4 regions of the Kitasatospora sp. NA04385 genome follow, and region 1 is predicted to be linked to each of the others. Evidence: riboswitches for the same ligand, from Rfam matches in the RefSeq annotation. Region 1 holds a riboswitch; each other region holds the start of a gene.
What was found. A riboswitch is a leader RNA that binds a small molecule or an ion and turns the genes downstream of it on or off. The one in region 1 is predicted to bind cyclic di-AMP.

Region 2: another riboswitch for cyclic di-AMP. It lies ahead of HUT16_RS09355 (C40 family peptidase); the one in region 1 lies ahead of HUT16_RS11305 (M23 family metallopeptidase).
Region 3: another riboswitch for cyclic di-AMP. It lies ahead of HUT16_RS39300 (transglycosylase family protein); the one in region 1 lies ahead of HUT16_RS11305 (M23 family metallopeptidase).
Region 4: another riboswitch for cyclic di-AMP. It lies ahead of HUT16_RS39150 (transglycosylase family protein); the one in region 1 lies ahead of HUT16_RS11305 (M23 family metallopeptidase).

The regions. Positions count from the first base shown of each region.
Region 1 covers NZ_CP054919.1:2,588,404-2,596,015, reverse strand. Annotated here, with positions in the region: gene HUT16_RS11320 (GNAT family N-acetyltransferase) at 1-412, opposite strand, end outside; gene HUT16_RS11315 (PP2C family protein-serine/threonine phosphatase) at 574-1,785, shown strand; gene HUT16_RS11310 (hypothetical protein) at 2,242-2,436, shown strand; cyclic di-AMP (ydaO/yuaA leader) riboswitch at 2,804-2,957, shown strand; gene HUT16_RS11305 (M23 family metallopeptidase) at 2,963-3,994, shown strand; tRNA gene HUT16_RS11300 (tRNA-Gly) at 4,109-4,182, opposite strand; tRNA gene HUT16_RS11295 (tRNA-Pro) at 4,334-4,407, shown strand; gene tig (trigger factor) at 4,620-6,011, shown strand; gene HUT16_RS11285 (ATP-dependent Clp protease proteolytic subunit) at 6,262-6,891, shown strand; gene HUT16_RS11280 (ATP-dependent Clp protease proteolytic subunit) at 6,936-7,598, shown strand.
Region 2 covers NZ_CP054919.1:2,150,914-2,158,525, reverse strand. Annotated here, with positions in the region: gene HUT16_RS09385 (aminotransferase class V-fold PLP-dependent enzyme) at 1-380, shown strand, start outside; gene HUT16_RS09380 (Lrp/AsnC ligand binding domain-containing protein) at 405-686, opposite strand; gene HUT16_RS09375 (rhomboid family intramembrane serine protease) at 683-1,486, opposite strand; gene HUT16_RS09370 (hypothetical protein) at 1,636-1,902, shown strand; gene HUT16_RS09365 (NYN domain-containing protein) at 2,084-3,469, shown strand; gene HUT16_RS09360 (C40 family peptidase) at 3,655-4,692, shown strand; cyclic di-AMP (ydaO/yuaA leader) riboswitch at 5,055-5,211, shown strand; gene HUT16_RS09355 (C40 family peptidase) at 5,222-6,298, shown strand; gene HUT16_RS09350 (C40 family peptidase) at 6,507-7,568, shown strand.
Region 3 covers NZ_CP054919.1:4,809,105-4,816,716, forward strand. Annotated here, with positions in the region: gene HUT16_RS21550 (cupin domain-containing protein) at 1-242, shown strand, start outside; gene HUT16_RS21555 (MazG family protein) at 287-1,282, shown strand; gene HUT16_RS39295 (SDR family NAD(P)-dependent oxidoreductase) at 1,313-1,732, opposite strand; gene HUT16_RS21565 (cytochrome P450) at 1,889-3,133, shown strand; cyclic di-AMP (ydaO/yuaA leader) riboswitch at 3,366-3,564, shown strand; gene HUT16_RS39300 (transglycosylase family protein) at 3,568-4,296, shown strand; gene eno (phosphopyruvate hydratase) at 4,598-5,887, shown strand; gene HUT16_RS21580 (septum formation initiator family protein) at 6,037-6,480, shown strand; gene HUT16_RS21585 (DUF501 domain-containing protein) at 6,533-7,192, shown strand; gene HUT16_RS21590 (Ppx/GppA phosphatase family protein) at 7,189-7,612, shown strand, end outside.
Region 4 covers NZ_CP054919.1:1,692,970-1,700,581, forward strand. Annotated here, with positions in the region: gene HUT16_RS07300 (hypothetical protein) at 1-1,861, opposite strand, end outside; cyclic di-AMP (ydaO/yuaA leader) riboswitch at 2,387-2,556, shown strand; gene HUT16_RS39150 (transglycosylase family protein) at 2,562-3,899, shown strand; gene HUT16_RS07310 (hypothetical protein) at 4,000-4,200, shown strand; gene HUT16_RS07315 (long-chain fatty acid--CoA ligase) at 4,333-6,243, shown strand; gene HUT16_RS07320 (LacI family DNA-binding transcriptional regulator) at 6,307-7,332, opposite strand; gene HUT16_RS07325 (glycoside hydrolase family 13 protein) at 7,358-7,612, opposite strand, start outside.

The sequences.
Region 1 (7,612 bases):
GGGTGGCCGGCCCGTACCCGAACCGCCCGTAGATCACCGGCTCGGAGGCGGTCAGCACCGCCAGCGGCTCCCCGGCCGCCCGCACGTCGTCCAACTGGCGGCGCATCAGCGCGCTCAGCGCACCCCGCCGCCGGTGGGTCGGCAGCACGCCCACCGCGGCCACCCCCGCCGCCGGGAGCACCGCCCCGCCCGGCACCACCAGCCGGAAGTCGAACGAGGTCGTCCCGCCCACCGGCCGGCCGGCCGCGCAGGCCACCAGCGTGCGCTCCACGTCGATCAGCCGCCGCCACAACTCCCGGGCCTCCGGCGCCTCCTCGCCACCGCCGAAGGCCACCTCCACGTTCCGGTACCAGGTCTCCCACTCCTCGTCGCGCAGCGGCCGGACGGTCAGTTCGGGGTGTCGAATCGTCATGGGGCCTGCCTACCAGCCGGATCGGGGCCCGGCGAGCGAATAACCGCCCCGCGCCCGACGTGTCCCGGGCGGCCGAAACCCGCCGGGCGTGCCACCTCCGCTGCACCCGGTGCCACCCGGCCCGTCGACGCGGGCACCGGCGGTGGATAAGGTCGGTCCCCATGGCCGGCAGCGCGCGTCCCAGTGCGACGGGCCGGGGCGGCCCGCCGTCCCGCGAACCCGTGACGGCCCGGCTGCGCGCGGCGCTGTACCGGGCCCGGCGCAGGCTGCGCCGCACCGGCGTCGACTACTTCCGCGGCGACGGCGCCGACTGGTGGGCGTTCGCCGCGCTCGCCCTGGCCGTCCCGCTGCTGGTGCTGCTCAACGTCGCCGTCCCCGACTGGGCCCCGCCCACCGCCCTGGTCCTGCCGATCCTGGCCGGCGCGCTGCTGCTGCGCCCCGGCACCCTGGTGCTGCTGTACGCCGCCGCGGCCGCCGGCCTGATCACCGAGTCCGTGGTGCACACCGGGGAGCAGGTGGCCAGCGAGCGCCCCGAGGCGTACACCCACGGCGTCACCCCCGGCGCCGCCCTGGTGGTCGGCGCGGTCGGCGTCGCCGGGCTGCTGGTCGCCCAGTTCCGCCGCCGGATCGGCGTGCCCTGGCGCGGCGGCTCCACCATGCTGTTCGACCTGCGCGAGCGGATCCGGGTGCAGGGCCGCGTCCCGCGGCTGCCCGACGGCTGGCACACCGACACCGCGCTGCGCCCGGCCGGCGGCCAGTCCTTCTCCGGCGACTTCATGGTCGCCGCCCGCACCGGCCCCGGCGGCCGGGTGCTCGAAGTCGTCCTCGCCGACGTCTCCGGCAAGGGCATGGACGCGGGCAGCCGCGCCCTGCTGCTCTCCGGCGCCTTCGGCGGACTCCTCGGCTCGCTGCCCGCCCACGACTTCCTGCCCGCCGCCAACGGCTACCTGCTGCGCCAGGACTGGGCCGAGGGCTTCGCCACCGCCGCGCACCTGGTCCTCGACCTGGACACCGGCGAGTACGAGCTCCTCTCGGCCGGCCACCTCCCCGGCATGCACCGCCTCGCCGGGGCCGGCCACTGGGAGGTCAAGGAGGCCGAGGGGCCGCTGCTCGGTGTCTACGACGGCGCCAAGTTCGAAGGCGTGCGCGGTACTTTGGGCCCCGGCGACGTGCTGATGCTGTGCACCGACGGCATGGTGGAGATCCCCGGCCGGGACTTGGACGAGGGCATGGACCGGCTGATGGGCGAGGCCGACCGGCTGGTCGCCACCACCCCGGTGGCCGGGCGCTCGGGGGCGGCGGTCCGGCTGATCGACAGCGTCGCCAAGCACGTCAACGACGACCGCGCGGTGCTGCTGGTCTGGCGCCGCTGAACGTCACCGGGCGCCGCCGGGCGCCGCGGGCCGGGGCCCGTGCGCGGGCGCCGCGCCCCGGGCCGCCGCCGGTGGCGGGAGTGCACGAAGGGTGAGCAGGAAGTGCCCACGGAGTGTCAAACCAGGGCGTTGATCTTCGGCCAATTCCACTGGCATACCCGGTCGGTGGGCGGATGCCCGGTCTGCCTGCCGCTTTGCCGCCCCGGCCGTGGCGGACCGCATCCCACCGACGGCCCGTCAGGACCCGTCCGCTATCGTCACGGTCGGCGGAAATCAGCCCCAGCACCCGGGTTGGGGCCCCGGGTGACTGGGCAAGTCCTTTACGCACTCCGCACGAGCGACCACACTGAGTCCGGATGGAGTGGTGGGGACACGGGGGGCACGGGCCGGTTTCCGCCTGGAGCCGTCGCCGGTTCCGACCCGAATCCCCGCCACGAATCGAGGAAGTGAGTCCCGGTGGCCTTCTCCGTCTCCGCCCTGGTCCTGTTCGGCATCATCGTCGCCATCTTCATCCGCAACAAGCAGTTGAAGACCGGTCACGCGATCATGGCGGCGCTATTCGGCTTCATGCTCAGCCAGTCGAACATGGCATCCCCGATCACCCAGTTCCTCCAGTCCGTCTCCAAGGCGATCTCCGGCATCGCGGGCTGACTCGCCCGACCCCGGAGCGCACGTTCCGACGGACGGGAGACGCCCCCGGCCGTCGCAGAGTCCTGCCCGCGGGTGACCAGGGTCACCCGCCGCGTCACGCGGGGTCGGCGCCCGGACGCGCACGGTGGCCGAAGTCGCCCACCGTACATGGTTCGTGGGCGCACGGTCATGATCCCGTACGCGCACCGCAGCCCCCCGACGGCACAGCGTGACCTGGCGGACCGTCAGCCCCCTCCCGAGCCCGGGAACGGGGCCTACCGGCGCTTGCCAGCTCCGTGAGCCGTGGGTTTTGCTTCCTCCGCAGCCCGGACATCGGCCGGGTGGGCCACCGAGCGGAACGCCTAGTCCTGCCGCCGTTCGGTGCCGACCAGACACCACGCCACGGCAGGAGCGGGGGAACCACAGGTAGTACGCCGGGCCCGGAACGCACGGGAACGGCTCGGGGTGAAGCCGCGGAGAACGCGGCCGGGCAACTCTCGCCCGAACCCGACAGCTCACCTCGTAGGCGTCGGAGAGGAACAGCTTCATGTCCGCTCAGGGCAAGCACCGCAAGCCGCGCCTGGCCACCGTCGCCCGCATCGCCATCGCCGTCGGCGTCGCCGGCGCCGCGGTCGGCCTCCCGGCCACCGCCGCCTCCGCGCACGGCACCACCGACCAGCACGACGGCGGCCGCTCGTGGGCCAGCGTCTCGGTCGACGCCACCCCCGTCGCCGACCACGGCGCCGCCTCCTCGGCCGCCGCCGAGTCCTACCGGGTCGCCGCCGGCGACACCCTCTCCAAGATCGCCGACGCGAAGAACGTCGACGGCGGCTGGGAGAAGCTCTACCAGGACAACCGCTCGGTCATCGGCGGCAACCCGAACCTGATCTACCCGGGCCAGCAGCTGACCGTCAACGGCAAGGCCGCGACGGGCTCCGCCACCACCTCCTCGGACGCCGCGGCCCCCGCCGCCGCCCCGAAGACCTCGGCCAAGTCGAGCACCGGCACCGAGAAGACCCAGGCCCAGGAGTCGACCTCCTCGTCGTCGAGCGCGAAGTCCTCGACCGCGAAGTCCTCGACCGCCAAGTCGTCGACCGCGAAGTCGTCGACCGCCACCACCTCCACCACCACCTCCACCACCACCGGCGGCAGCAGCTCCTCCGCGAGCTCCTCCTCCGGCTACGTCGCCCCCGCGCCGGGCAGCGTCACCACCGGTTACAAGGTGGCGGGCTCCAGCTGGTCCAGCGGCTACCACACCGGCATCGACTTCCCGGTCGCCACCGGCACCAGCCTCAAGGCGATCGCCAACGGCACCGTGGTCTCGGCCGGCAACGGCGGCGCCTACGGCAACCAGGTCGTCATCAAGCTCGCCGACGGCAAGTACGCCCAGTACGCGCACCTCTCCTCGATCTCCGTCTCGGCCGGCCAGTCCGTGACCGCGGGCCAGCAGATCGGCCTGTCCGGTGCCACCGGCAACGTGACCGGCCCGCACCTGCACTTCGAGATCCGCACCACCCCGGACTACGGCTCCGACATCGACCCGGTCGCCTACCTGGCGGCCCACGGCGTCAACGTCTGATCCCCGGCACCACCCCCGAAGGCCCCGCGATCCGCTGCGCGGGGCCTTCGGGCCGTTCCGGGGCGGGAACGGCGACGGCCCCGGCCGCTGGTGCGGTCGGGGCCGTCGGCCTCGTGGAGCGGGTGACGAGAATCGAACTCGCGTGACCAGTTTGGAAGACTGGGGCTCTACCATTGAGCTACACCCGCACAGGAGCGTCCGTCGCCACCGCGAGGGTGGTGAGGACTGGCTCAGCGTACCTGGTCGGGTCGGTGGATTGCACACTCCTTCGCCGTTGTCGGCTCGCCGATATCGCCCCGGTCGGGGGCGGGCCGACGTGTACTCTTCTGCTCGGCACCACGGGGTGTGGCGCAGGTTGGTAGCGCGTCCGCTTTGGGAGCGGAAGGCCGTCGGTTCGAATCCGGTCACCCCGACCGTGTGCGGCAGGGTCTCGTCGGAGGGCGGGGCCCTGTTGTCGTTCCGGCACCCCGTGCGGCCCCGTGCGGGGCCGCCCCCGGTCCGGCCCCGGTGCCGGGCACAGTCGCTTTCGTGGTACCGGTAGGATGGACCGCTGGCGGTAGTACGGACAGCAATGCAGCCCCAACCGCCTATCGCCCTGACCGCAAGCCCCCTAGGAGACCCAACCGTGAAGAGCGCCGTCGAGACTCTGAACCCGACCCGGGTTCGACTCACCGTCGAGGTGCCCTTCGAGGAGCTCAAGCCCAGCCTCGACGCGGCGTACAAGAAGATCAACCAGCAGGTCACCGTTCCGGGCTTCCGCAAGGGCAAGATCCCGAACAAGGTGATCGACCAGCGCTTCGGTCGTGGCGCGGTGCTGGAGGAGGCCGTCAACGACGCGCTTCCGCGCTTCTACACGCAGGCCGTCGACGAGGGCCAGATCGACGTCCTGGGCCAGCCCGACATCACCGAGATCGAGGGTGTCGAGAACCTGGCCGACGGCGGTGACCTCAAGTTCACCGCCGAGGTCGACGTGCGCCCCGAGGTCACCCTGCCCGAGTTCGCCGAGATCGCGGTCGTGGTCGACCCGATCGAGGTCGGCGACGAGGACGTCGAGAAGTCCCTGGAGCAGCTGCGCGAGCGGTTCGCCTCCGTGAAGGACGTCGAGCGCGCCGCCGGCGAGAACGACATCGTCGTGGTCGACCTGGAGGCCAAGGTCGACGGCGAGGTGCCGGAAGACGGCACCGCCACCGGCGTGAGCTACGAGATCGGCTCCGGCCGCCTGCTGGACGGCATCGACGAGGCCGTGGTCGGCCTGTCCGCCGGTGAGTCCAAGACCTTCACCACCACCCTCAAGGGCGGCACCCAGGTCGGCAAGGAGTCGGAGGTCACCGTCACCGTGACCGCCGTCCAGGAGAAGGAACTCCCGGCGCTGGACGACGAGTTCGCGCAGCTGGCGAGCGAGTTCGACACCCTGGAGGAGCTCCGCGCGGACTCCGTCAAGCGCCTCGAGCGGATGAAGGAGTTCGACCAGGCCACCCAGGCCCAGGAGAAGGTCCTCGACGAGCTGCTCTCGCGGGTCGAGATGGACTACCCGGAGAAGCTGCTCGCGGACGAGATCGGCACCCGCAAGCACAACCTGGAGCACCACCAGCTGGAGCCGATGGGCCTGACCCTCGACACCTACCTCGCCTCCCAGGACAAGTCCCGCGAGGACTACGACAAGGAGACCGAGGAGCAGGCGAAGAAGGGCATCAAGACCCAGTTCGTGCTGGACCAGATCGTCAAGAACGAGGAGCTGGGCGTCAACCAGGAGGAGCTCACCGAGCACCTCATCCGCCGCGCCGCCGGCTCCGGTCTGACCCCGGACCAGTTCGCCCAGCAGGTCGTCCAGGGCGGCCAGGTGCAGCTCCTGGTCGGCGAGGTCGCCCGCGGCAAGGCGCTGGCCCTGGTCGTCGAGGCCGCCAAGGTCACCGACACCAACGGCGAGACCGTCTCCTTCGAGGACGACGAGGAGGAGACCACCGAGGCCGCCGAGGCCGCCGCGGCGGAGACCTCCGAGGAGTCCGCCGAGGCCTGAGCCTCCTGACCGTCGGACCGCCGACGGGGCGTCGAAGCACCGGGAACGGGCCCGGACACCGCAGGGTGTCCGGGCCCGTTCGCGCGTTCCCGGGCCGTCCCGGACGCGTTCGGCCTGCTCACCCTGCGCTCACAGCGAACAGTTCTGCGTGGGGGATTCAGCGGCGGGGCCTGCGCGTTAGGGTCGGTGGACAGCGACACACACGCAGATCGACTGAGCAGGTGGCTAAGTGACGTTCCCGCAGATGCAGATGCCTGGCCCGATGGCACCGCACGCCGCCGGCGGCGACGTGGGTGGCGGCCTGGGCGACCAGGTCTACAACCGGCTGCTCAACGAGCGCATCATCTTCCTCGGCCAGCAGGTCGACGACGACATCGCCAACAAGATCACCGCCCAGCTGCTGCTGCTCGCGGCGGACCCCGAGAAGGACATCTACCTCTACATCAACTCCCCGGGTGGATCCATCTCGGCCGGCATGGCGATCTACGACACCATGCAGTACATCAAGAACGACGTGGTCACCATCGCGATGGGCATGGCGGCGTCGATGGGCCAGTTCCTGCTGACCGCGGGCGCCAAGGGCAAGCGCTTCTCGCTGCCGAACGCCAACATCCTGATGCACCAGCCCTCCGCGGGCCTCGGCGGCTCCGCCACCGACATCCGGATCCAGGCCGAGCAGCTGCTGCGCACCAAGAAGCGGATGTCGGAGCTGATCGCCTTCCACAGCGGCCAGTCCTTCGAGCAGATCACCCTGGACTCCGACCGCGACCGCTGGTTCACGCCGGAGGAGGCCAAGGCGTACGGCCTGATCGACGAGATCATGCACAGCGCCGCGGACGTCCCGGGCGGCGGCGGCACCGGCGCCGGCCTGGCCGGCTGACCGGCATCGGAACCCTGACCGCACGCTTCGGAGGACCAGAAACCATGAACATCCCCAGCCTGTCGGGTGCCAAGGCCCGCCTGGAGGACATGCGCGCCGAGGGCCGCTACATCGTCCCGCGCTTCGTCGAGCGCACCTCGCAGGGCATCCGCGAGTACGACCCGTACGCCAAGCTGTTCGAGGAGCGCATCATCTTCCTCGGCTCGCAGGTGGACGACGTCTCGGCGAACGACATCATGGCGCAGCTGATCTGCCTGGAGTCGATGGACCCGGACCGGGACATCTCGCTCTACATCAACTCGCCCGGCGGCTCGTTCACCGCGCTGACCGCGATCTACGACACCATGCAGTTCGTGAAGCCGGACATCCAGACGGTCTGCATGGGCCAGGCGGCCTCGGCCGCCGCGGTGATCCTGGCCGCGGGCACCCCCGGCAAGCGCCTCGCGCTGCCGAACGCCCGGGTGCTCATCCACCAGCCGTACACCGAGACCGGCCGCGGCCAGGTGTCCGACCTGGAGATCCAGGCCAAGGAGATCTTCCGGATGCGCGAGCAGCTGGAGACCATGCTGGCCAAGCACTCCAGCAAGGACGTCGAGCAGGTCCGCGAGGACATCGAGCGCGACAAGATCCTCACCGCCGAGGAGTCGCTGGAGTACGGGCTGATCGACCAGATCGTCTCGACCCGGAAGAACTCGTACACCGACTGACCCTCCCGCCCCGG
Region 2 (7,612 bases), 440 kb from region 1:
TCAGCCTGTTCGGCGAGGGCTCCGACCGGGTCGGCGTGGTGTCGTTCGTGGTGCGCGGTTGGAACAGCTCGCACTTCTCGGCCGCGCTGTCCGCCGAGTACGGCATCGGCGTCCGGGACGGGCTGTTCTGCGCGCACCCGCTGGTGCGCACCCTGCTCGGCGGTGACGAGGAGGCGGCTCCGGGCGAGTGCGGGGCGCCGGAGTCCTCGCTGCCGGGGGAGCGCAGCCTGAACGCGATCCGGGTCAGCTTCGGCGCCGGGACCCCGGTCGAGCACCTCGACCGGTTCCTGGCCGCCGTCCGCGAGCTGGTCAGCGACGGTGCGAAGTGGAGCTACCGCAACGAGGGCGGCCGCTGCGTCGTCGACACCGAGCAGCGCTGAGGCCCAGCCGGGCAGCGTTGAGGCTCAGCCGTCCAGGCCGAGCGAGAACGCGGCCTCCAGGTCGTGCTGGGAGTAGGTGCGGAAGGCGATGTGGGTCTCGGTGTTCGTCACGCCCGGGACCTTGTTGAGGCGGCCGGGGATCACCTCGGCCAGGTCCTCGTGGCCGCGCACCCGGACCATCGCGACCAGGTCGTAGGTGCCGGTGACCGAGTAGACCTCGCTGACGCCCTCGATGGCGGCGATGGCCTCCGCGATCTCGGGGATCCGGTCGACGTCGGTGTTGATGAGGACGATCGCGGTGATCACTGAGCAACTCCTGTTCGAGAAGGTGCGCCCAGGGTATCGCCCGCCGGACGGGCGGCCCAGGCGAACAACCAGCCCGTCACGAAGCCGATCACGTGCACCAGGTAGGCCACCCCGTCGCCGCCGGAGGTGACCGACCAGAACTGCAGGACGAACCACAGGCCGAGCACCAGCCAGGCCGGGAAGCGCAGCGGCAGGAACAGCAGCAGCGGCACCAGCGCGGTCACCCGGGCCCGCGGGTGCAGCCGCAGGAACGCCCCCAGCACCCCGGCGATCGCGCCGGACGCGCCGACCAGCGCCCGCACCGCGTCCGGGGTGCCCGACTCGGCCAGCGCGTAGCCGTAGGTGGCCAGGACGCCGATCGCCAGGTAGCCGACCAGGAAGCGCACCCGGCCCAGCCGGGCCTCCACCGCCGGGCCGAAGACGAACAGGAACAGCAGGTTGCCGATCAGGTGCAGCCAGCCCGCGTGGACGAACAGCGCCGTCACCGCCGACAGCTCGGGGATCTTGCCGGGGGTGGCCGGCAGCACGCAGCCGGGCGCGGCCGGGGGCAGCGCGGAGAGCTGGGCGGCCGTCAGGGGGCGGCCGTCCAGCAGCTCGGCGGGGACGGCGCCCCAGCGGTGCTCGTAGCGCTGCTCGGCGCAGGCGCGCGCGTCGCCGCTGCCGTACAGCGGGTTCAGGCCGGCCGGGCCGACCAGCATGACCAGGGCGGCCAGCGCGATCAGCAGGTACGTGGCGGCCGGGGTGCGGGCGGCCCGCTCGGCCGCCGGCGAACCGGCCCGGGCGGGGGCGGAGAGCACCATGCCGGTCAGCATTCCTCGGGGGCGCACCCGCGACACCGGGCGCTGCTCCGGCCGGGTGAGCGTCCGGGCTGTGGACCGGTGATCCGCCCGCCCGGCCCCAGGCAATAGGCTGGAGGCCCGGAACCGGGACCAGCCGAGAGGGACCACTCATGAGCATTGCCGCGCCGACCGCCGAGACCCGCTGGCGCTGCACCCTGTGCGGCAACCTGACCCGCTTCGACGTCACCCGTTCGTCCCGGGTGACCGACTTCCTGCACTTCGACCTCTCCGGCGAGTCCAAGGTCGAGGAGACCCAGGTGCTGGCCGAGACCATCGAGTCGGTGCGCTGCCGCTGGTGCAACGCCGTGGACCAGGTCGAGCTGGTGGCCCGTCCGGGCGCCGAGGAGGCCCCGGAGGGCGACGCCCAGCAGGGCTGACGCGACTTCGACCGCCCCGCGTTCCCGTCCGCCCCGGACGGGGGCGCGGGGCGGACTCGTCGGCGGGGTGCTGTCGGTGCGGCACGGTAGACGGGACAATTGGCAGCAGCGGCGGACACCAACGCCCCGCCCGGCACCCGCCGGAGGGGCCCGCCCGGGATCAGGATCGGAGCCGAGGACAGTGGCGGAGGCAGCGAACGCGCCCGCGGACACGGACGGGACCGCGCCCGCCCCGGCCCCGGAGCCGCACGGCGGCACGGAGACGGCCGGACGCCCCCTGCCGGAGGGCGTGCGCCGACGGGTGGTCGGCATCGCCTCGGACGCGCTCGGCGGCATCGCGGCCGGCGAACTGCCCGCCTCGCTGCGCCCGTACGCCAAGTTCACCCCGGCCCGGCGGGCCAAGTACGCGGCGACCGCGCTGGCCGCCGCGCTGGAGTCGGACCCGGCCTTCCGGGTCCGGATAGCCGAGCGGCTGCGGCTGGGCCAGCCCGACCTGGTGCAGGCGCTGGAGGCGGGCACCGCCCCGGCCGCCGCCGACCCGATGGACGTCGCGGCCGCCGCCTACCTGGTGCGCCCGTCCGGCTGGGCCCGGCTGGTGGAGGAGGCCGGCGAGGAGGCCGAGCGGGTCGACGCCGAGGGCGCGGCCGCCGAGGCGGCCCGGCTGGCCGAGCGGCTCCAGGGGGAGCTGGCGGAGGCCCGGGCGGGCGCCCGGGCCGAGCTGGAGCGGCACCGGGCCGAGGCCGAGGGGGTGCGCAAGGAGGCGGAGTCGCTGCGCAAGAAGGTCCGCTCGCTGGAGGCGGACACCCGCCGGGCGCAGGCCGAGAGCCGACGGCTGGCCGGGGAGCTGGAGGCGGCCCGGGCCGCCGCGGCCGTCGAGCGCAGCGCCGCCGAGGGCGAGGCCAGGCGGCTGCGGCACCGGGTCGCCGAGCTGGAGGCCGCGGTGGAGAGCGGGCGGCGCACCGCCCGCGAGGGCCGCAGCGTCGAGGACATGCGGCTGCGGCTGCTGCTGGACACCGTGCTGCAGTCCGCCCAGGGCCTGCAGCGGGAGCTGGCGCTGCCGGTGACGGCGCTGCGCCCGGCCGACCTGGTGGAGGCGGTGGAGCCCGGTTCGGCCTCGCCGCACGACGTGGCCCGGCGCGGCCTGGCCGAGGACGACCCGGCGCTGCTGGACCAGCTGCTGGCCATCCCGCAGGTGCACCTGGTGGTGGACGGCTACAACGTGACCAAGACCGGCTACCCCCAACTGCCGCTGGAGCAGCAGCGATTGCGGCTGCTGGGCGGGCTGGCCATGCTGGCCCAGCGCACCCAGGCCGAGGTGACCTGCGTCTTCGACGGCCAGGACCTGGACGTGCCGGTGATCATGGCCCCGCCGCGCGGGGTGCGGGTGCGCTTCAGCCGCACCGGGGAGACCGCGGACGAGCTGATCCGCCGGCTGGTGCGGGCCGAGCCGCAGGGCCGCCCGGTGGTGGTGGTCTCCGCGGACCGGGAGGTCGCCGACGGGGTGCGCAAGGCCGGTGCCCGGCCGGTGGCCTCGGTGCTGCTGCTGAACCGGCTGGCCCGCAGCTGAGACGGGGTCAGGGGGCCGCCGGGCGGCCGGAGTGTGACGGTCCGGTGAAAGGGGGCGGGTGGTCGAGACCGGAAGCCCCCCGGGAGTGGACGCGGAGGTGGGGACTTCACTAGGGTCTGGCGTCAAACCTATATTCCGGACCATCACTCGTTGGGGTGAGTCCAGCAGGAAGAAGGAGCACCCCCTTGGCCTCCCACCGCCGTCCCAAGCAGCCGAGCCGTGCGCGGATCTCCGTGTTCACCGCCGCCGCCGCGACCGCGGTCGCCCTGACGGCCCAGGCCAGTGCGCACGCCGCCCCGGCCCAGCCGAACAAGGACGAGGTCAAGGCGCAGGTCGACAAGCTGCTGGAGGAGCAGGAGCAGGCCGCCGAGAAGTACAACGGCGCCAAGGAGCGGGCCGACCAGCTGCGCAAGCAGGCCACCGACCTGCAGGACCAGGTGGCCCGCGGCCAGGAGCAGCTGACCGAGCTGGCCTCCGGCCTCGCGGCGGTCGCCGGGGACCAGTACCGGCAGGGCGGCGTCGACCCGTCGATGCAGCTGATGCTCTCCTCCGACCCGGACCAGTACCTGACCAAGGCGTCCTCCTTCGACCAGGCCGCCAGCACCCAGGCCGAGACGCTCAAGTCCCTCAAGGACCAGCAGCGCCGCCTGGACCAGCAGAAGCAGGAGGCCGCCCAGGTCCTGCAGGAGCTGGACAGCCAGACCCAGGCGCTCAACGACGCCAAGAACGACGTCAACGCCAAGCTGGCCGAGGCGCAGAAGCTGCTCTCCAAGCTCAACGCGGCCGACCGGGCCGCGATCCTCCAGGGCGGCAGCGGCACCGCCTCGCGCAGCGCCTCCCGGGTCGACCCGTCCACCCTGCCGGCGGCCAGCGGCTACGCGGCGGTCGCGGTGAGCGCGGCGCTCGGCAAGCAGGGCTCGCCGTACGTGTGGGGCGCCACCGGTTCGAGCACCTTCGACTGCTCGGGCCTGATGGTCTGGGCGTACAAGCAGGCCGGCGTCTCGCTGCCGCGCACCTCGCAGTCGCAGGGCAGCTACGGCGTGAACGTGGGCACCGACTGGCACAACGCGCAGCCCGGTGACCTGGTCATCTACTACGGCGACCGGCACCACGTCGGCATGTACATCGGCAACGGCCTGGTGGTGCACGCGCCGCGCACCGGCGACGTGGTGAAGACGATGAAGGTCGACACCCTGCCGATCTCCACCATCCGCCGGGTCTGACGGACCGACGAACCGGACAAACGCCCCACGGGGCGACAACTGACGCATCGTGACACGCCCGGACGGGTCGGGATCCCGCTGTGATCCGCAACACGTCCGGGTGTGGCGTTTCTCGACCACATCGTGAGAATTACTACGCTGAGTGTAATGAATCGGTCACCTTCGGTCATATTTGGCAAGGTATTTGATTCAGAATCAGATTTTTTTCCGACAAGGATTTGAACGGATCACGGATCGGTTACTAGGGTCGTGCCTCGACCACCGCAGTGTCGATCGCCCAAGGGGGGCGGCGGCGGAGGTCGCCGCCGAGTCCGTGAAGCAGCGGGCAGACCGTCACCACCGGGTCTGCCGACGGGGATACCCCTGCGGGGGTGCTGTCGAACGGAGCCGGGGAACCACGTTCCCCCGGGGTGAATCGGCGCCGGGTCGGCCGCGGTGCGCGGGCGGTGAGGCGTCGTAGGGCATGTCTTCCGGCCCGAACCCGTCAGCTCACCCGGTAGGCGGTGTGAGGAAGAAGGAGTCCGCCTTCGTGGCGTCCCATCGCCGTCCCAAGCCCGTCGGCCGTGCCCGGGTCTCGATTCTCACTGCCACCGCCGCCGCTGCCGTGGCGCTGTCCGCCCAGGGCGGGGCGCACGCCGACCCCGCGCCGACCAAGGACCAGGTCAAGCAGCAGGTCGACCAGCTCAACGAAGAGGCCGAGGTCAAGACGGAGGCGCTCAACGCCTCCGTCGAGAAGCAGCAGGAGCTGCAGAAGCAGGTCGGCCAACTGCAGGACCAGCTCGCCCGGCAGCAGGAGCAGGTGACCACCGCCCAGGAGGGCCTGGCCGGCATCGCCGCCGAGCAGTACCGCACCGGGAGCATGCCGCAGACCATGCAGCTGATGCTCTCCAGCAGCCCGGACGCCTTCCTCGGCAAGGCCGGCACCATGAACGCGGTCGGCTCCACCCAGGCCGACCTGCTCAAGACCTTCAAGGGCGAGCAGGCCAAGCTGGACGCCCAGCGCAAGGAGGCGGAGGCCAAGCTCGCCGAGCTGGACGCCACCACCAAGTCCCTCCAGGCGGACAAGGAGGAGGTCCGGGGCAAGCTGGCCAAGGCCCAGGACCTGCTCAACACGCTGACCCAGCAGGAGCGCGAGCAGCTCGCCGCGGCCGAGGCCAAGGCCGCCGAGGACGCCAAGGCGAAGGCCGACGCCGCCGCCCCGGAGCGGGCCTCCCGGGACACCTCCCGGCAGGAGCTGAACGCCCCGGCGTCCTCCAGCTTCTCGGGCAACGCGGTCGGCGCGGCCGTCTCCAAGCTGGGCAGCTGGTACTCGTACGGCGCGGCCGGCCCGAGCACCTTCGACTGCTCCGGCCTGATGCAGTGGGCCTACAAGCAGGCCGGGGTGTCCATCCCGCGCACCTCGCAGGCGCAGGCCTCGGCCGGCACCAGCCTGGGCACCAACATCGCCAACGCCCGGCCCGGCGACCTGATCATCTACTACGGCGACCAGCACCACGTCGGCATGTACGTCGGCAACGGGCAGATCATCCACGCCCCGCACACCGGCGCGCAGGTCCGCTACGAGTCGGCGACCGTCATGCCGATCAACAAGATCGTCCGGATCTGACGGCCCCCCGCGACCCGCGGCCCGGTACCCCGCACGGGGTGCCGGGCCGTTCTCGTGCTGGTGTCCGATTCGCGGTCAAATATTCGTGACTGTCGGGGTTTGGACTGGATCGATCCGACTCGCTAACCTCTGCCCCCGGGCCCCCGCGAGGACGGCCGTCCGACGGCGGGCGGCGGCGGAGGCCGGCCGCAGATCGGAGCCGTCGCGCGTGTCCGTGCACCGTCGCACCCCACTGCCCGGCGTCCAGCGCCTCGCCCGCGCCCTGGCGCTCACCGCCGCCGCCACCGGCGCGCTCGGGCTCACCGTGAGCGGGGCCGCCGCCGCGCCGCTCAGCCCGGCCGATCCGGTGGGCCGCAGCGAGGTCAAGGCCCGGGTCGACCAGCTCTACGAGGAGGCCGAGCAGGCCTCGGAGAAGTACAACGCGGCCCAGGAGCAGCAGAAGCGGCTGCAGACCGAGGCCGCCGGCCTGCAGGACCAGGTCGCCGCCGGGCAGGAGGAGCTCAACCGGATGCGCGGCGACCTGGCCGCCGTCGCCGCCGCCCAGTACCGCTCGCAGGGCATGGACCCCGCGGTCCGCCTGATGCTCGACCAGGACCCGGCCGGCTACCTCACCGGCGCCCGCTCGCTGGAACAGGCCACCGCCCGGCAGGCCGACAGCCTGCGCGAGCTGGCCGAGCGGCAGCGCCGGCTGGACGAGCGGCGGCACGAGGCCGGTGCCAAGCTCGCCGAACTGGAGCAGGCCCGGCAACTGCTGGCCGCCGCCAAGGACGACGTCCGCGACCGGCTGGCCAAGGCCCAGCGGCTGCTGAACGGCCTCGCCCCCGCCGAGCGGGCCAGGATGGCCGCCGACGACGCCCGGGAGGCCCGGCAGCGCGCCACCCGGGGCACCGACCGGCTCGACCTCGGCGACCAGCCGCCCTCCTCCGACCGGGCCGCCGCCGCGCTGGCCGCCGCGATCTCCAAGATCGGTTCCCCCTACGTCTACGGATCGACCGGGCCGGGCACCTTCGACTGCTCCGGTCTGATGTACTGGTCGTGGCGGCAGGCCGGAGTGACCCTGCCGCGGACCTCGCAGGCACAGGCCTCGGCCGGCCGGCGGGTGAGCCTCGCCGACGCCCGGCCCGGAGACCTGGTGATCTTCTACAACGACAGGCACCACGTCGGCATGTACGCCGGCGGGGGCGTCGTCGTGCACGCGCCCTACCCGGGCGCCCGGGTCCGCTACGAGAGCGTGAGCGCGATGCCGGTCAACACGGTGGTGCGGGTCTGAGCCTCGTCGACGAACCCCTGGTCACCGACCTGCCGCCGGACGCC
Region 3 (7,612 bases), 2.2 Mb from region 1:
AGGGCGCGCCGTCCGCCCACCTGTCGCTGACCGTCCGGGAGGTCGCCAGCGCCAACCTGTACGCCGTCGCGCAGGGCCTGCTCGCCGACAGCTGCGAACTGCCCGGCCGCCCGCTGGACGACGCCGCGCTGACCGGGGCCGCCGCCCGGCTGCTCGACCACGCCGCGGAGCTGCTGGCCGAGCTGACCCCGGCCGACCTGCTGGCCGTCACCCGGCAGGTCGTGCTCCGGCCCGCGGCCTGACCGGCGCACCCGGCCGCCCCGCCCCCCGCGGTAGGTTCGGACCCGTGGAGACCCCGAAGCTGATCCTGCTGACCACCACCCACCGCGTCGCCCCCGGTCTGCTCTCCTGGCCGGCCTGGGAGGCGCTCCGGTCCGCGCCCAAGGTGCTGGCCGGCGTCGCGGACCACCCGCAGCTGGCCGCCCTGCGCGCGGCGGGCGTCGAACCGGAGGTGGTCGAGCGGCCGTCCGCCCCCGCGCTGGCCCGGCTGCTGCTGGCCGAGGCCCCGGCGCTCTGGCTGGAGAGCCCGGACGGCGACCCGGGCCTGACCGACGCGCTGGCCCGGATCGCCGTCGAGGAGGCCGGCGAGCACCCGGAGATCGAGGTGCTGCCCGGCTCGTACGACCTGCCGGGGGCCCGGCTGCTCGACCTGGTCGCGGTGATGGACCGGCTGCGCTCGCCCGGCGGCTGCCCGTGGGACGCCGAGCAGACCCACGAGAGCCTGGTGAAGTACCTGGTCGAGGAGGCGTTCGAGCTGGTCGAGGCGATCGAGGAGGGCGACCGGGAGACCCTGCGCGAGGAGCTCGGCGACGTGCTGCTCCAGGTGTTCTTCCACTCGCGGATCGCCGAGGAGGACGCCGCGGACCCGTTCTCGATCGACGACGTCGCGGGCGACATCGTGGAGAAGCTGACGTACCGCCACCCGCACGTGTTCGGCGACGTGAGCGTGACCGGCTCCGCCGAGACCGAGGCCAACTGGGAGCAGCTGAAGGCGGCGGAGAAGCAGCGCGAGTCGGTGCTCGACGGCGTGCCCTCCGGCCTGCCCGCGCTGGCGTACGCGGCCAAACTGGTCTCCCGGGTGCGCCGGGCGCACTTCACCGGCGTGCCGGACGCGCCGTACGAGCTGCCCGCCGAACTGACCGCGCAGTCCGCGGGCGAGCTGCTGCTGGCCGTCGCGCAGCGGGCGCACGACCGGGGCGTGGACGTGGACGCGGCGCTGCGCGCGGCGGCCCGCCGCTACCGCGCGGCGGTCCGGACGGCGGAGGGGCTGCCGGCGGAGTAGCCCGGGGGAGCGGTCGCCCGGGGAGCGGCCTCAGCCGGCCAGCGGGACGTCGGTGACCGGGCGGCGCTGGGCCGGGACGACCTCGCCGATGGCCTCGCCGACCAGGGCGAGGACCTCGGCCAGCGGGTCGAGGTGGCCGGGCAGGTCGGCGAGCTGGACGATCCGCTCGCCGTCCGGGCCCGCCACCGCGAACAGGTCGATCGGGCCGAGGTGCTTGACGGCGGTGGCGACCAGCGCGGCGACGTCCGCGGGGTGGTGGATGTCGCCGGAGACGCCGACCACCGGGCAGCCGGGACGGTCGAGCTCGGCGGCCAGGTCCTCGGCGACGCCCGGGCGCAGGTCCGCGACCAGCAGGCCGGCGGCGCCGGCGGCGGAGAACCGGCGGGCCAGGTCGGCCCCCGAACCCCCGTCGAGCACCGCGATGACCACCACTGCACCGGCTACTCGCATGGCCTGCTCCCCTTTCAGAGCGCGCACCCGTGGTCGGCCCGCACGCCGCCCACGGTGGTTATCGGAGGATCGTAGGCTCGCCCCGACGCTCCGCAACAGGGATTACCCACCAGGTGACCAGACTCACGCGACGGCGCTTCCCGATACGGTCAAGACATGCCAGACCAGCCCCACGCCCCCCAGCCGCCCCTGTTCACCTGGGAGTTCGCCGCCGACCCCTACCCGGCGTACGCCTGGCTGCGGGAGCACGCGCCGGTGCACCGCACTACCCTGCCGAGCGGGGTCGACGCCTGGCTGGTCACCCGCTACGCGGACGCCCGGCAGGCCCTGGCGGACGCCCGGCTCTCCAAGAACCCGGCGCACCACAGCGAGCAGGCCCACCGCAGCGGCCGGGTCGGCATCCCCGGCGAGCGGCAGGCCGACCTGATGACCCACCTGCTGAACATCGACCCGCCCGACCACACCCGGCTGCGCCGGCTGGTCTCCAAGGCGTTCACCCCGCGCCGGGTGGCCGAGTTCGAACCGCGGGTGCGGGAGATCACCGACCGGCTGATCGACTCCTTCGCCGGCCGCGGCGAGGCCGACCTGATCCACGAGTTCGCCTTCCCGCTCCCCATCTACGCGATCTGCGACCTGCTCGGCGTCCCCGCCGAGGACCAGGACGACCTGCGCGACTGGGCGGGCATGATGATCCGCCACACCGGCGGCAAGCGGGGAGGCGTGGGCCGCGCGGTCAAGCAGATCCGCGGCTACCTGGCCGACCTGATCCACCGCAAGCGCGCCGACCTCGGCGACGACCTGATCTCCGGCCTGATCCGGGCCGGCGACCACGGCGAGCACCTGAGCGAGAACGAGGCCGCGGCGATGGCCTTCATCCTGCTCTTCGCCGGGTTCGAAACCACGATCAATTTGATTGGTAATGGGCTTCATGCCCTACTTTGCAACCCGGACCAGCGCGCGCTGCTCCAGCAGTCGCTGGGGCGCGGCGAGACGGCCCTGCTGGAGACCGGCGTCGAGGAACTGCTGCGCTACGACGGCCCGGTGGAGCTGGCGACCTGGCGGTTCGCCACCGCGCCGCTGACCATCGGCGGGGTGGACGTCCCGGTCGGCGACCCGGTGCTGGTGGTGCTGGCCGCGGCCGACCGCGACCCGGCCCGGTTCTCCGCCGAGAACACGCTCGACCTGGCCCGCTCGGACAACCCGCACCTGGGTTTCGGTCACGGCATCCACTACTGCATCGGCGCCCCGCTGGCCCGGCTTGAGGGGCAGAGCGCGATCGGCAGCCTACTGACCAGGCTTCCGGACCTCCGGCCGGCGGCCGATCCGGCCGAGCTGCGCTGGCGGGGCGGGCTGATCATGCGCGGTCTGCGCGACCTCCCGGTCTCCTTCACGCCCCGCTGACGCCGTTTCGACACCCGCGACACGCCGTACCGCTGGGCCGACGACGCGCCGGGGCGGGGGCGCGCGTCGCACTCCTGCTCGGAACGAATCCGGACATACCTGGATCGTTCGTGTACGTGAAAAGGGGATCCGTAATTTCGGCGTGATCATGGTGATATGAGCTTGTGATTGCTCGTCAGCTTTGCTTACTCTCCGACATGCCCGCAGCTGCGGGCCCCGATCGCGGCACGCCGAGTCCTGTCCGCCGCGTCCTCGGGCCACCTACCAGGTACCGGACAGGAGCGGGGGAACCAGTGTGAACGCCGTAGTCCCAACGGCTTGGGGTGAAGCCGCCGAGCAGCGGGCGCAACCGCGTCCGAACCGTCCGGCGGCCGGGCCAGCCTCCCGGTCCGAACCCGACAGCTCACCTCGCAGGCGTGCGGAGAGGATGTCCCGTGCTGTTCGCCAACACCCCTCGCCACCGCCGTAGTACCAAGGCCGAGAAGGTCATCGCCGCCGCCGGCGTGGCCTCGGTCGGCCTGGCCCTCCCCCTGCTCGCCGCCACCGGAGCGGCAGCTGCGTCAGCCGACACCTGGGACCGCGTGGCCCAGTGCGAGAGCGGCGGCAACTGGAGCATCAACACCGGGAACAGCTTCTACGGCGGCCTGCAGTTCACCTCCTCCACCTGGCGCGCCTTCGGCGGCGGCCAGTACGCGGCCCGCGCCGACCTGGCCAGCCGCTCCCAGCAGATCGCGGTGGCCGAGCGGGTGCTCGCCTCCCAGGGCCCCGGCGCCTGGCCGGTCTGCTCCAAGCGGGCCGGACTCACCAAGGGCGGCGCGCCCGCCGACACCTCCGAGGACACCGCCTCGCGCTCCCAGGAGCGCCCGAGCCCGCCCCAGCAGCCGAAGGGCTCGCCGTCGAAGAAGCCGGCCGAGCCCGCCGCCGAGCCCCAGGCCGCCGCCGAACCCCAGGCCGCCGCCGAACCCCAGGCCGCCCCGCAGAACGACGCCGCCCCGCAGCTCCCGGCCGCCGGCGGCTACACCGTCCGGGACGGCGACACGCTCTCCGGCATCGCCGCCGCGCAGAACGTCTCCGGCGGCTGGGAGCGGATCTACCGGGCCAACCAGGGGCTGATCGGCGCCGACCCCGACCTGATCCTGCCCGGTCAGGTGCTCTCGCTCTGATCCCGCTCCGACCCCTGTCCGGACGGTGTTCCGGCATGCGGGACGCGCACGGCCGGCGGCCTGACGAGGCCCCGCCGCCGCCCTGACGAGGGCCGCGTCCCCTGACTCCCCGTCCGCTCCCGGCGCGCGCCCGGCAGTTCGCGCCGCCGGGAGCGGTGGAGCGGCCGTCAAACAGGTGAACTACCGATGAGTAGCCGGGCCACACCGTGAGACGGGGCCCGGCCGGGCGTGGCCGCGCGGCGCTGTGCGGCTAGGCTCTGGTCGTAACGACCACACATCCGCTTCCGCTAGGAGATGCCTCGTGCCGTCCATTGATGTCGTCGTAGCCCGTGAGATCCTCGACTCCCGCGGCAACCCCACGGTCGAGGTCGAGGTCGGTCTCGACGACGGCAGCACCGGTCGCGCGGCTGTCCCGTCGGGCGCCTCCACCGGTGCCTTCGAGGCCCTGGAGCTCCGTGACGGCGACAAGAGCCGCTACTTCGGCAAGGGCGTCGAGAAGGCCGTCCTCGCCGTGATCGAGCAGATCGGCCCCGAGCTGGTCGGCTACGACGCCACCGAGCAGCGCCTGATCGACCAGGCCATGCTCGACCTGGACGCCACCCCGGACAAGTCCTCGCTCGGCGCCAACGCCATCCTGGGCGTCTCGCTCGCCGTGGCGCACGCCGCCTCCGAGGCCAGCGACCTGCCGCTGTTCCGCTACCTGGGCGGCCCGAACGCCCACGTGCTGCCCGTCCCGATGATGAACATCCTCAACGGCGGCTCGCACGCGGACTCCAACGTCGACATCCAGGAGTTCATGATCGCCCCGATCGGCGCGGAGTCCTTCTCCGAGGCCGTCCGCTGGGGCGTCGAGGTCTACCACACCCTCAAGGGCGTGCTGAAGGAGCGCGGGCTCTCCACCGGCCTGGGCGACGAGGGCGGCTTCGCCCCGAACCTGGACTCCAACCGCGAGGCCCTCGACCTCATCACCGAGGCGATCAAGAAGGCCGGCTACACCCCGGGCAAGGACGTCGCGCTCGCCCTGGACGTCGCCGCCTCCGAGTTCTTCGAGGACGGCGCCTACCAGTTCGAGGGCAAGGCGCTCTCCTCCGCCGACCTGATCGCGTACTACGCCGAGCTGGTCGCCGACTACCCGCTGGTCTCCATCGAGGACCCGCTGGACGAGTCGGACTGGGACGGCTGGAAGGCCATCACCGACGCGATCGGCGACAAGGTCCAGCTGGTCGGCGACGACCTGTTCGTCACCAACCCGGAGCGCCTGCGCAAGGGCATCGAGACCGGCACCGCCAACGCGCTGCTGGTGAAGGTCAACCAGATCGGCTCGCTGACCGAGACCCTGGACGCCGTCGAGCTGGCCCAGCGCAACGGCTACCGCTGCATGATGTCGCACCGCTCCGGCGAGACCGAGGACGTCACCATCGCCGACCTCGCCGTCGCCACCAACTGCGGCCAGATCAAGACCGGCGCCCCGGCCCGCTCCGAGCGCGTCGCCAAGTACAACCAGCTGCTGCGCATCGAGGAGATCCTCGACGACGCCGCCGAGTACGCGGGCCGCTCCGCGTTCCCGCGGTTCCGCTCTGCGGACAAGTAAGCACAGCCGCTCCGCGGACAAGTAGGCACAGCCGCCCCGCGGACAAGTAAGCGCAGCAGGGCTGAACTACCGCTTGATGTGACCGGTGCCCCGGTCCCCACCGCGTAGGGTGGGGCCGGGGCACCGGCATGCGCAGGAGGGGCGAGCAGATGGCCAAGTGGAGGATTCCCGGGTTGGCGGCGCGACCGCGCTTCACCAGCCGGGCCACCGTGCTGGTGCTCGTGCTGTGCTCACTGGTGGCGATACTCGCCTACCCGGCCCGGCAGTACATCGCCCAGCGCGGCGAGATCGCCGCCCAGCGGGCCAAGGCCGAGCACGCCCGCCAGCAGGTCGACGAACTGCGCCGGGAGAAGGCCCGCTGGCAGGACCCGGAGTACGTCAAGGCCCGGGCCCGGGAGCGACTGCACTACGCGCTGCCCGGCGAGACCCCGTTCGTCTCGGTCTCCCCGCCGCCCGCGCCCGGCGCGAAGCCCTCCTCGGACGACGCCGCGGCCGGCCGCCCGAAGGCGCTCAAGCCCTGGTACGCCGCCCTCTGGGACTCGGTGGACGCCGCCGACGCCGCCGCGCCGCCCGCACCGGAGCCGGCCCCCTGACGCCCCGGCGTCCCCCCAACGACCCCCGCCCCCTCTGACGAACAGACTCCCGATGAGCAACCAGAACCCTCCCGCGTCCGACGCCCCCGAGGTGTCCGACCGCGACGTCGCCGCCATCGCCGCCCAGCTCGGCCGGGTCCCGCGCGGGCTGCGCGCCGTCGCCCACCGCTGCCCGTGCGGCAACCCGGACGTGGTGGAGACCGCGCCCCGGCTGCCCGACGGCACGCCGTTCCCGACCTTCTACTACCTGACCTGTCCCCGGGCCGCCTCGCTGATCGGCACCCTGGAGGCGGACGGCGTGATGAAGGAGCAGACCGCCCGGCTCGCCGAGGACCCGGAGCTGGCCGCCGCGTACCGGGCGGCGCACGAGGACTACATCGCCCGCCGGGACGCCGTCGAGGTGCTGGAGGGCTTCCCCAGCGCCGGTGGCATGCCCGACCGGGTCAAGTGCCTGCACGTGCTGGTCGGGCACTCGCTGGCCGCCGGGGAGGGCGTCAACCCGCTCGGCGACGAGGCGATCGGGATGCTGGAGGACTGGTGGGCCAAGGGCCCGTGCGTCAGCCCCGCCGAGGTCGACGCGGCCGGTGAGCGGGTCGCCCGCAACCGGGCCAAGGCCGGGGACCACGGCGCGGTGATCGCCGCCAAGGAGGCGCTGAGCGCCGAGCGCGCCGCCCGCAAGGCCGCCGAGGCCGGATCGGAGGACGAGTCGTGAGCCCGACCCGGGTCGCCGCCATCGACTGCGGCACCAACTCGATCCGCCTGCTGATCGCCGACCTCGACCCGGCCACCGGCGAGATCACCGACCTGGACCGGCGGATGCTGATCGTCCGGCTCGGCCAGGACGTCGACCGCACCGGGCGGCTGCACCCCGAGGCGCTGGCCCGCACCTTCGCGGCCTGCCGCGAGTACGCGGAGGTGATCGCCGAGCACGGGGTCGCCCCGGACCGGATCCGGATGGTCGCCACCTCCGCCTCCCGGGACGCCGAGAACGCCGCCGAGTTCGCCGCCGGGGTCAAGGAGATCCTGGGCGTCACGCCGAGCGTGGTCAGCGGCGACGAGGAGGCCCGGCTGTCCTTCACCGGCGCCACCCGCGAGCTGCTCGGCGGCCCGCACCGGCCGCCGTACCTGGTGT
Region 4 (7,612 bases), 900 kb from region 1:
CGGGCTTGCCGTCGCCGGTGGCCCGGAACGCCACTCCGGCCTTGCGGTAGCCGGTCAGCCGGCTGCGGCTGAGGGTGACCGACTCGCCGTCCAGCTGGTGCTTGAGGGTGGCCACCGCGTAGTCGGACTGCCCGGCGGCGTCGATCAGCAGCCCGTCGAAGACGGTGCCCTGGTCCCGCCCCAGCGCGTGCACGGCGATGCCGCCGGCCGCGTTGCCGTACAGCACCGAGGCGGTGTAGTCGAAGTCGTTCAGGTAGGCGCCGTGCTCGATGCCCCAGCCGCCGTTGTGGTAGGCCGCGTACTGGGTGACGGTGTGGTGGTGCTCGGCGTTGAGCCAGACGAAGATGCCGTTCTCCAGGTTGTTGTGCGCCAGGCAGCGTTCGAAGGTCCAGACGCCCTCGCTGGTCTCCGGCCACTCGTAGCCGGACGCGCCGGTGGCGCCCTGGACGCCGACGGCCACGCAGTCCCGGGCCGAGGAGCCCGTCCCGGCGCCGAGGCTGAACCCGGTGAGCCGGTAGCCGCGCGGGTTGGGCTCGAAGACGGTGCGGGAGGCGACGCAGCCCTCGTAGGCGATGTCGTCGGAGGGGCCCTGCGGGGTGCGGGTGTCGATCGGGCCGTCCCACCAGTACGCGTCCTCCCAGGTGTTGTGGGAGATGCAGCCGCGGAAGGTGATGCCGTGGCTGGCGTGCGGCACGAAGGCGTGGCTGCCGGTGTCGCGGACCACCACGCCCTCGACCACGGTGCCGCGCGAGGTGTCCAGCAGCATGTGGAAGTGCAGCCCGTACCGGCCGAGCACCGCTTCGGTGACGGGCTTCCCGTTCCAGCTGTCCTTGCCGTCGCCGCGCGGCCCGAGCCAGCGCAGCGCGGCGTGCCGGACGTCGGCCGGGCGGCTGGAGGTGAGGTGGACGTGCGCCCGGCCCTGCTCGGTGCCCTCGACCCGGACGTTGCGGCTGAGGTTGAGCACCTCGGCGCCGAAGGTCGCGCCGCCGCCGAGCGCCACCCGGGGGTGGGCGTTCTGCAGCGGTCCGGTGAGGGTGACGGTGGCGCCGTCGACCCGCTTGACGGTCACCAGGTCGTACGAGGTGGAGAACCCGTCGGTGTCGGGCGGCGCGGTGGGCGTGACGGCCAGTTCGTCGCCGGGCTGCCAGCCGACGGGGGCGGCGGCCAGCTTGACGGTGGTGTCGCCGGGCTTGAGGGCGGTGGCGGCGCGCGTCCAGGCGGTGCGGGGGGCGCCGTCCAGCCGCAGGTAGCCCTGGCCGGTGACCCACAGGCCGGTGTCGGTGTCGACGACGGTCATCCCGCCGCCGGCGAAGCGGCGCTCGTCGACCTCCGGGAAGCGCAGCGTGTGGGTGTGCGCGCCGTCGGGGGCGAGCGCCAGGGTGCCGCGCACCTCGACGTTGCCCGCGCTGGCGAGCGTCAGCGACTTGTCGGCGGCGAACACCAGCGAGCCGGTCTTCTCCACCAGCAGCGAGCCGACCTGGGCGTCGGCGTCCAGCAGCACCTTGTCGGTGATCCGCACCGCGCTGCCGGGGCCGGGCACCGTGCCGCCCCAGCCCTTGGGGTCCGACCACCGGCGGCCGCCCTGGTCGACCGACGGGGGCGGTGCGGACGGCCGGGGGGACGCCGAGGCGGGCGGCGGGGCACCGGTCTCGGTGCCGTGCCGGTGGCCGGTCGGCGGCGGGCCGCCGCCCGGCCCGGGGAGGGCGGCGGGCTCGTCGGCCCCCGCGAGGGACTGCCGGAGGACCACTCCCCCGCCGAGCGCCGTCACCGTCCCGACCGCCAGCCAGGTCAGCATCCGGCGCCGCCCGACCAGCGGCCGCCGGTGCCGCGCCGGTTGGTCGCCCTTGCGCTGCTGTTCCACCTCGGCCGCCCTTCCGGGGCCCGCGACCCCGCGTCGTCGGGGGCAGCATAGGCAGAAACGGACCCGGAAAGCGGCATCTTTCGTTTCGCTTAAGCATCCTGACGTACCATCAGTCATCTGTTCGGCCTTCCGGAGCCGTGGGCCGGAGCTTTCCGGCCGCCGACCCGCGGGTGAATTCCCCGGGCCGCCGGAGCCCGGAGCCGGGGCGCCCGGCCCGGCCGGACAAACCGGCGATCGGGCACAAATGCCCGTCTGCGAATGGCCACAAAAGCCGAATACTCCCCCACCGCCCTGCATAACGCATCAAAACGGGCGCAAGATCACCAATTGCCTGACGCGCGACCAGGCCGCGCCACCGGTCGGGGAGTTCGCCGGATATTCCTTGATCGTGAATTCCGAACACTATGACGCCGATCACAGGCATTTGCGAATCCTCCTCGAATCCGCTTAATCTCCTGCCCACGTTCGTGGACACACGGACCCAGCTCACCCGGAACGCCGAGTCCTGCCGCCGGGTGGGTCGGCTCATGCACAACGCACCACGGCAGGGGCGGGGGAACCAGGTAAGTCGCCCCGGGCGGTCGAAGGACCGCACGGGGCTAGGGGTGAAGCCGAACGCACCACGCGGTGCGCGCGGCCGGGCAACTCCAGCCCGAATCCGACAGCTCACCTCGCAGGCGTGGGAGAGGAACGCTTCTTCATGCTGCCCATCAGCGCCAAGCGCGCCCGCCGCCTGATCGCCACCACCGGTGTCGTCGGCATCGGGCTCACCATCCCCTGCCTGACCACCGGCACCGCCTCCGCCGCGACCGTCGCCACCTGGGACAAGGTCGCCCAGTGCGAGTCCAGCGGCAACTGGTCCATCAACACCGGCAACGGTTTCTACGGTGGTCTGCAGTTCACCTCCTCCACCTGGGCCGAGTTCGGCGGCACCGCGTACGCCTCGCGCGCCGACCTGGCCACCAAGGACCAGCAGATCGCCGTCGCCGAGAAGGTGCTGGCCTCCCAGGGCCCCGGCGCCTGGCCGGTGTGCTCCATCCAGGCCGGTCTGACCAAGGGCGGCGCCGCCCCCCAGGTCGACACCTCCGGCTCGAACGGCTCTGGCTCGAACGGTTCCTCCTCGAACGGTTCCTCCTCCGCCGCGCAGGGCTCCGCGCAGGACTCCTCGCAGGGCTCCGGGCAGTCCACCGGCAAGAGCCAGTCGCAGCACTCCTGGTCGCAGGGCAAGTCCCAGCAGTCCCGGAGCCAGGCCCAGGCCCAGCCGCAGGCCCAGCAGAGCACCCCGGCCGCCACCGAGCAGTCCGCCGGCACCTACACCGTCGCGGCGGGCGACTGGCTGTCCGCCATCGCGCAGAGCCAGCACGTCGACGGCGGCTGGCAGAAGCTGTACGACCTGAACCGCTCGGTCCTCACCGAGGGCCCGGACATGATCTACCCCGGTCAGCAGCTCTCGCTGGGCGGCACCACGACCGCGCAGAAGTCCGCGCCGGCCACCAAGTCGTCGTCCTCGTCGTCCTCGTCCTCGTCCTCGTACAAGGGCTCGTCCTGGAAGAGCAGCCGCTCCGCCGCGAAGCCCTCGACCGGCACCGCGTCGACCACGAGCACCACCACCGCGAGCAAGGCCGCCACGGCCACCACCTCGACCGCCTCGACCACCACCACCGCCACCAAGGCGACCGGTTCGAAGGCCGCGGCGATCGACTTCGCGCTCTCCAAGGTCGGCCAGGCGTACGTCTACGGCGGCACCGGCAACGGCGGCTGGGACTGCTCGGGCCTGACCCAGGCCGCGTTCCGCCAGGCCGGCATCAGCCTGCCGCGCGTCGCCGCCGACCAGGCCGACTACTCGACCCGCGTCTCGCTGGACAGCCTGCAGCCGGGCGACCTGCTGTTCTGGTCCAGCAACGGCTCCAACTCGGGCGTCTACCACGTCGCCCTGTACGTCGGCGACGGCAAGTACGTCGAGGCGGCGAACCCGAGCGCCGGCGTCCGCACCGAGACCATCGCCAACTGGGCCCCCGACTTCGCGGGCCGCGTCTGATCGGCGAACGGCACACCGCTGCCCCCGGGGACCCTGGTCGGCCCCGGGGGCAGCGGCCTATCCTCGGCCGGAGAAGGCTCGACGACCGGGGAGCGGCACCATGGCGAAACTGACGATCACGCTGGACGCGGACCTGGCCCTGGAGGCGATGCTGCGGCTGGGCACCACCAACCCCCAGGACGCGGTGGAACTGGTCCTGCGCGACTACCTCGCCACCGACAGCCGCACCATCGCCCGCACCGGCGGCACCCGCGACGGCGACCGCTTCCTCCCCAACCCCCCGGTGGCCGAAGAGGGCTGACGATCCGCCGGCCGGACCCCGGCCTCCCCTCGCCCGCAACTTACGCGACTGTCAAGTAACTTACCGTCTAGTAAGTTTACCGGCGAGTACCTACCCTGGGCGAACCCCCACCCCACTCAAGGGAGTTCGCTGATGGCACACCCCCTCACCCGTGCCGCCCGCACCGACCGCCCACCCGTCGAGGTCCGCCGCGCCGCCGGGCAGGTCGTCGAGGCCCGGGCGCCGTACCTGGTACCGCCGCCCGCGGAGGGCAGTCTCGCGGAGCTACCGTTCCGCAACGCGCTGGCCGACCCGGACGCCGTGGTGGTGACCCGCCGTCAGCCGGACGGCGGGTGGCTGGACGTGACGGCCCGGCAGTTCGCCGAGCAGGTCGCGGGGCTGGCCCGCGGCCTGGTCGCGGCCGGGGTCCGCCCCGGCGCCCGCATCGTGCTGATGTCGCGGACCAGGTACGAGTGGACGCTGCTGGACTTCGCCGCCTGGGCGGCCGGCGCCTGCGTGGTGCCGGTGTACCCGACGGCCGCGGTGGAGCAGGCGGAGTGGATCGTCCGGGACTCCGGCGCGGTGCTGGCGCTCGCGGAGGACGCCCAGACCGCCGAGGTGCTGACCGTGGCGATCGCCCGCACCGGCGGGACGGTGCCGCTGTGGCGGCTGGACGAGGACGCGGTCGGCGCCCTGACCGGTCTCGGCGCGTCCGTCCCCGCCGAGGAGCTGGAGCGCCGCCGCGCGGCCCTGGGCCCGGACGACGAGGCGACGCTGATCTACACCTCGGGCACCACCGGCCGCCCCAAGGGCTGCCTGCTGACCCACGCCAACTTCCTCACCGAGGCGGCGAACTGCCACGCCCTGCTGGAGCCGGTGTTCGAGGAGGCGACCGGGGTGCGGCCGTGCACCCTGCTGTTCCTGCCGCTGGCGCACGTGCTGGGCCGGATGATCCAGGTGACCTGCGTGTACGGGCGGGTCCGGATCGGCCACAGCCCGTCCCTGAAGCCGGCCGACCTGCGGCCGGACCTGGCGGCCTTCGGCGCGACCTTCCTGGTCGGCGTGCCCTACCTGTTCGAGAAGATCCACCAGTTGGGCCGGGCCGAGGCGCAGGCGAAGGGCGCGGCGAAGGTGTTCGACCGGGCGGCCGAGGTCGCGGTGCGCTACGCCCGGGCCGAGCTGGACGCGCGGGCGGGCGCGGGCCGGCCGGCGCCGTTCTCGCTGCGGGTGGCGCACGGCCTGTACGACCTGCTGGTGTACCGGCGGGTGCGGGCCGCGATGGGCGGCCGGGTGCGGTACGCGATCAGCGGCGGCTCCTCGATCGACCCGGAGCTGCTGCTGTTCTTCGCGGGGGCGGGGGTGCTGGTGCACGAGGGCTACGGGCTGACCGAGAGCAGCGGCCCGTCCACGGTGAACCCGCCGCTGCGGCCGCGCCCGGGCACGGTCGGGCAGCCGGTGCCGGGCAGCGCGGTGCGGATCGCCGAGGACGGCGAAGTGTTCCTGAGCGGTGGTCAGCTCTTCGACGGATACCACGAGTTGGGTCGGCCGCGGCCGCGACGGCCGCAGTGGTTCGCCACCGGCGACCTGGGCCGGCTGGACGAGGACGGCTACCTGACCATCACCGGCCGCAAGAAGGAGATCCTGGTGACCTCCGGCGGCAAGAACGTCTCCCCCGGCCCGCTGGAGGACCGGCTGCGCGGCCACCCGCTGATCAGCCAGGCGCTGGTGGTCGGCAACGGCCGCCCGTATGTGGGCGCGCTGCTCACCCTGGACGCCGAGGCGGTCGAGCTGTTCCTCGCCTCGGGCCCGCCGGAGCCCGGTCCGCTGCCGGAGGGGGTCGGCATCGGCAGCGCCGTCCCGGTCCGTCCCGCCGTGCTGGCGGCGCTCGCCGAGGCGGTGCGGAGCGTCAACTCGACGGTCTCGCGCGCCGAGTCGATCCGCCGGGCGCGGGTGGTGGCGGGCGACTTCACCGAGGAGCGCGGCCTGCTGACGCCCTCGCTGAAGATCCGCCGGCAGGCCGTCGGCACCGCCTACCGGCGCGACGTCGAGCAGCTCTACGCGTGAGGACGGCGCGGCCCCCGGGAGGAGGTCCTCCCGGGGGCCGCGCCGAGGACGCGCCCCGCGGTCTCAGCCGTTGCGCGGGCCGGAGCCGGTGGAGCCGCGCATCACCAGCTCGGGCTGGAACATGAACTCGGAGCGCTGCGCCGGGTTTCCGCCGACCTCCTCCAGCAGGGCGTCGACGGCGGCGGTGGCCATCGCCTCGACCGGCTGGCGGACGGTGGTCAGCGGCGGCTCGGTGAACGCTATCAACGGCGAGTCGTCGAAGCCGACCACCGAGACGTCCTGCGGCACCGTCAGCCCGCGCTGGCGCACCGCCCGGATCGCGCCGAGCGCCATCATGTCGGAGCCGCAGACGATCGCCGTGCACCCCTTGTCGAGCAGCGCCTGGGCGGCGGCGTGGCCGCCCTCCACGCTGAACAGGGTGTGGTGGACCAGCTCGTCGGCCTGCTCCTCGGTGCGCCCGGTGAGCTGCCGCACGGCGGCCGTGAAGCCCTCGATCTTGCGGAGCACCGGCACGTACCGCTTCTGGCCGACCGCGAGGCCGATCTTCTCGTGCCCGAGCTCGACCAGGTGCTGGACGGCCATCCACATCGCGGCCCGGTCGTCCGGGGAGATGAACGGCGCGGCGATCTTCTCGCTGTAGCCGTTGATCAGCACGAACGGGACCTGGCGACCGATCAGCTTGGCGTACCGGTCGTGGTCGGCGGTGGTGTCGGCGTGCAGGCCCGAGACGAACACGATGCCCGCCACGCCGCGTTCCACCAGCATCTCGACGAGTTCGTCCTCGGTGGAGCCGCCCGGGGTCTGGGTGCACAGCACCGGCGTGTAGCCGTGCCGGCTGAGCACCTGTTCGATGACCTGGGCGAGCGCCGGGAAGATGGGGTTGCTGAGCTCCGGAGTGATCAGGCCGATCAGCCCGGCACTGCGCTGGCGCAGCCGGGTGGGCCGCTCGTAGCCGAGGACGTCGAGCGCGGCCAGCACGGTCTGCCTGGTCGTCGCGGAAACGCCCGCCTTGCCGTTGAGTACGCGGCTGACGGTGGCTTCGCTGACCCCCGCCTGCGCCGCGATGTCGGAGAGTCGCGCCGTAGTCACGATCCCAGAGCCTATTGCAACCACGTCAGACCGCCCACCATGCGGTGCTGTCGGCCGGGAGTTCGACGCCGTTCTCCGTCACGACAGCCTCAGTAGAGGACAGCAGCATACGGCCGGGAGCGGGAATCCGGACGGTTTCGCCGGTGGCGTTCACGGTGCACACGAACGACCCCTCGGACGACTCGCGCCGGAAGGCCAGCACGCCCTCGGGGGCGGGCAGCCACGCGACGTCGGACCCGGCGCCGAGCGCGGGCTGCTCGCGGCGGACGGCGATCGCGGA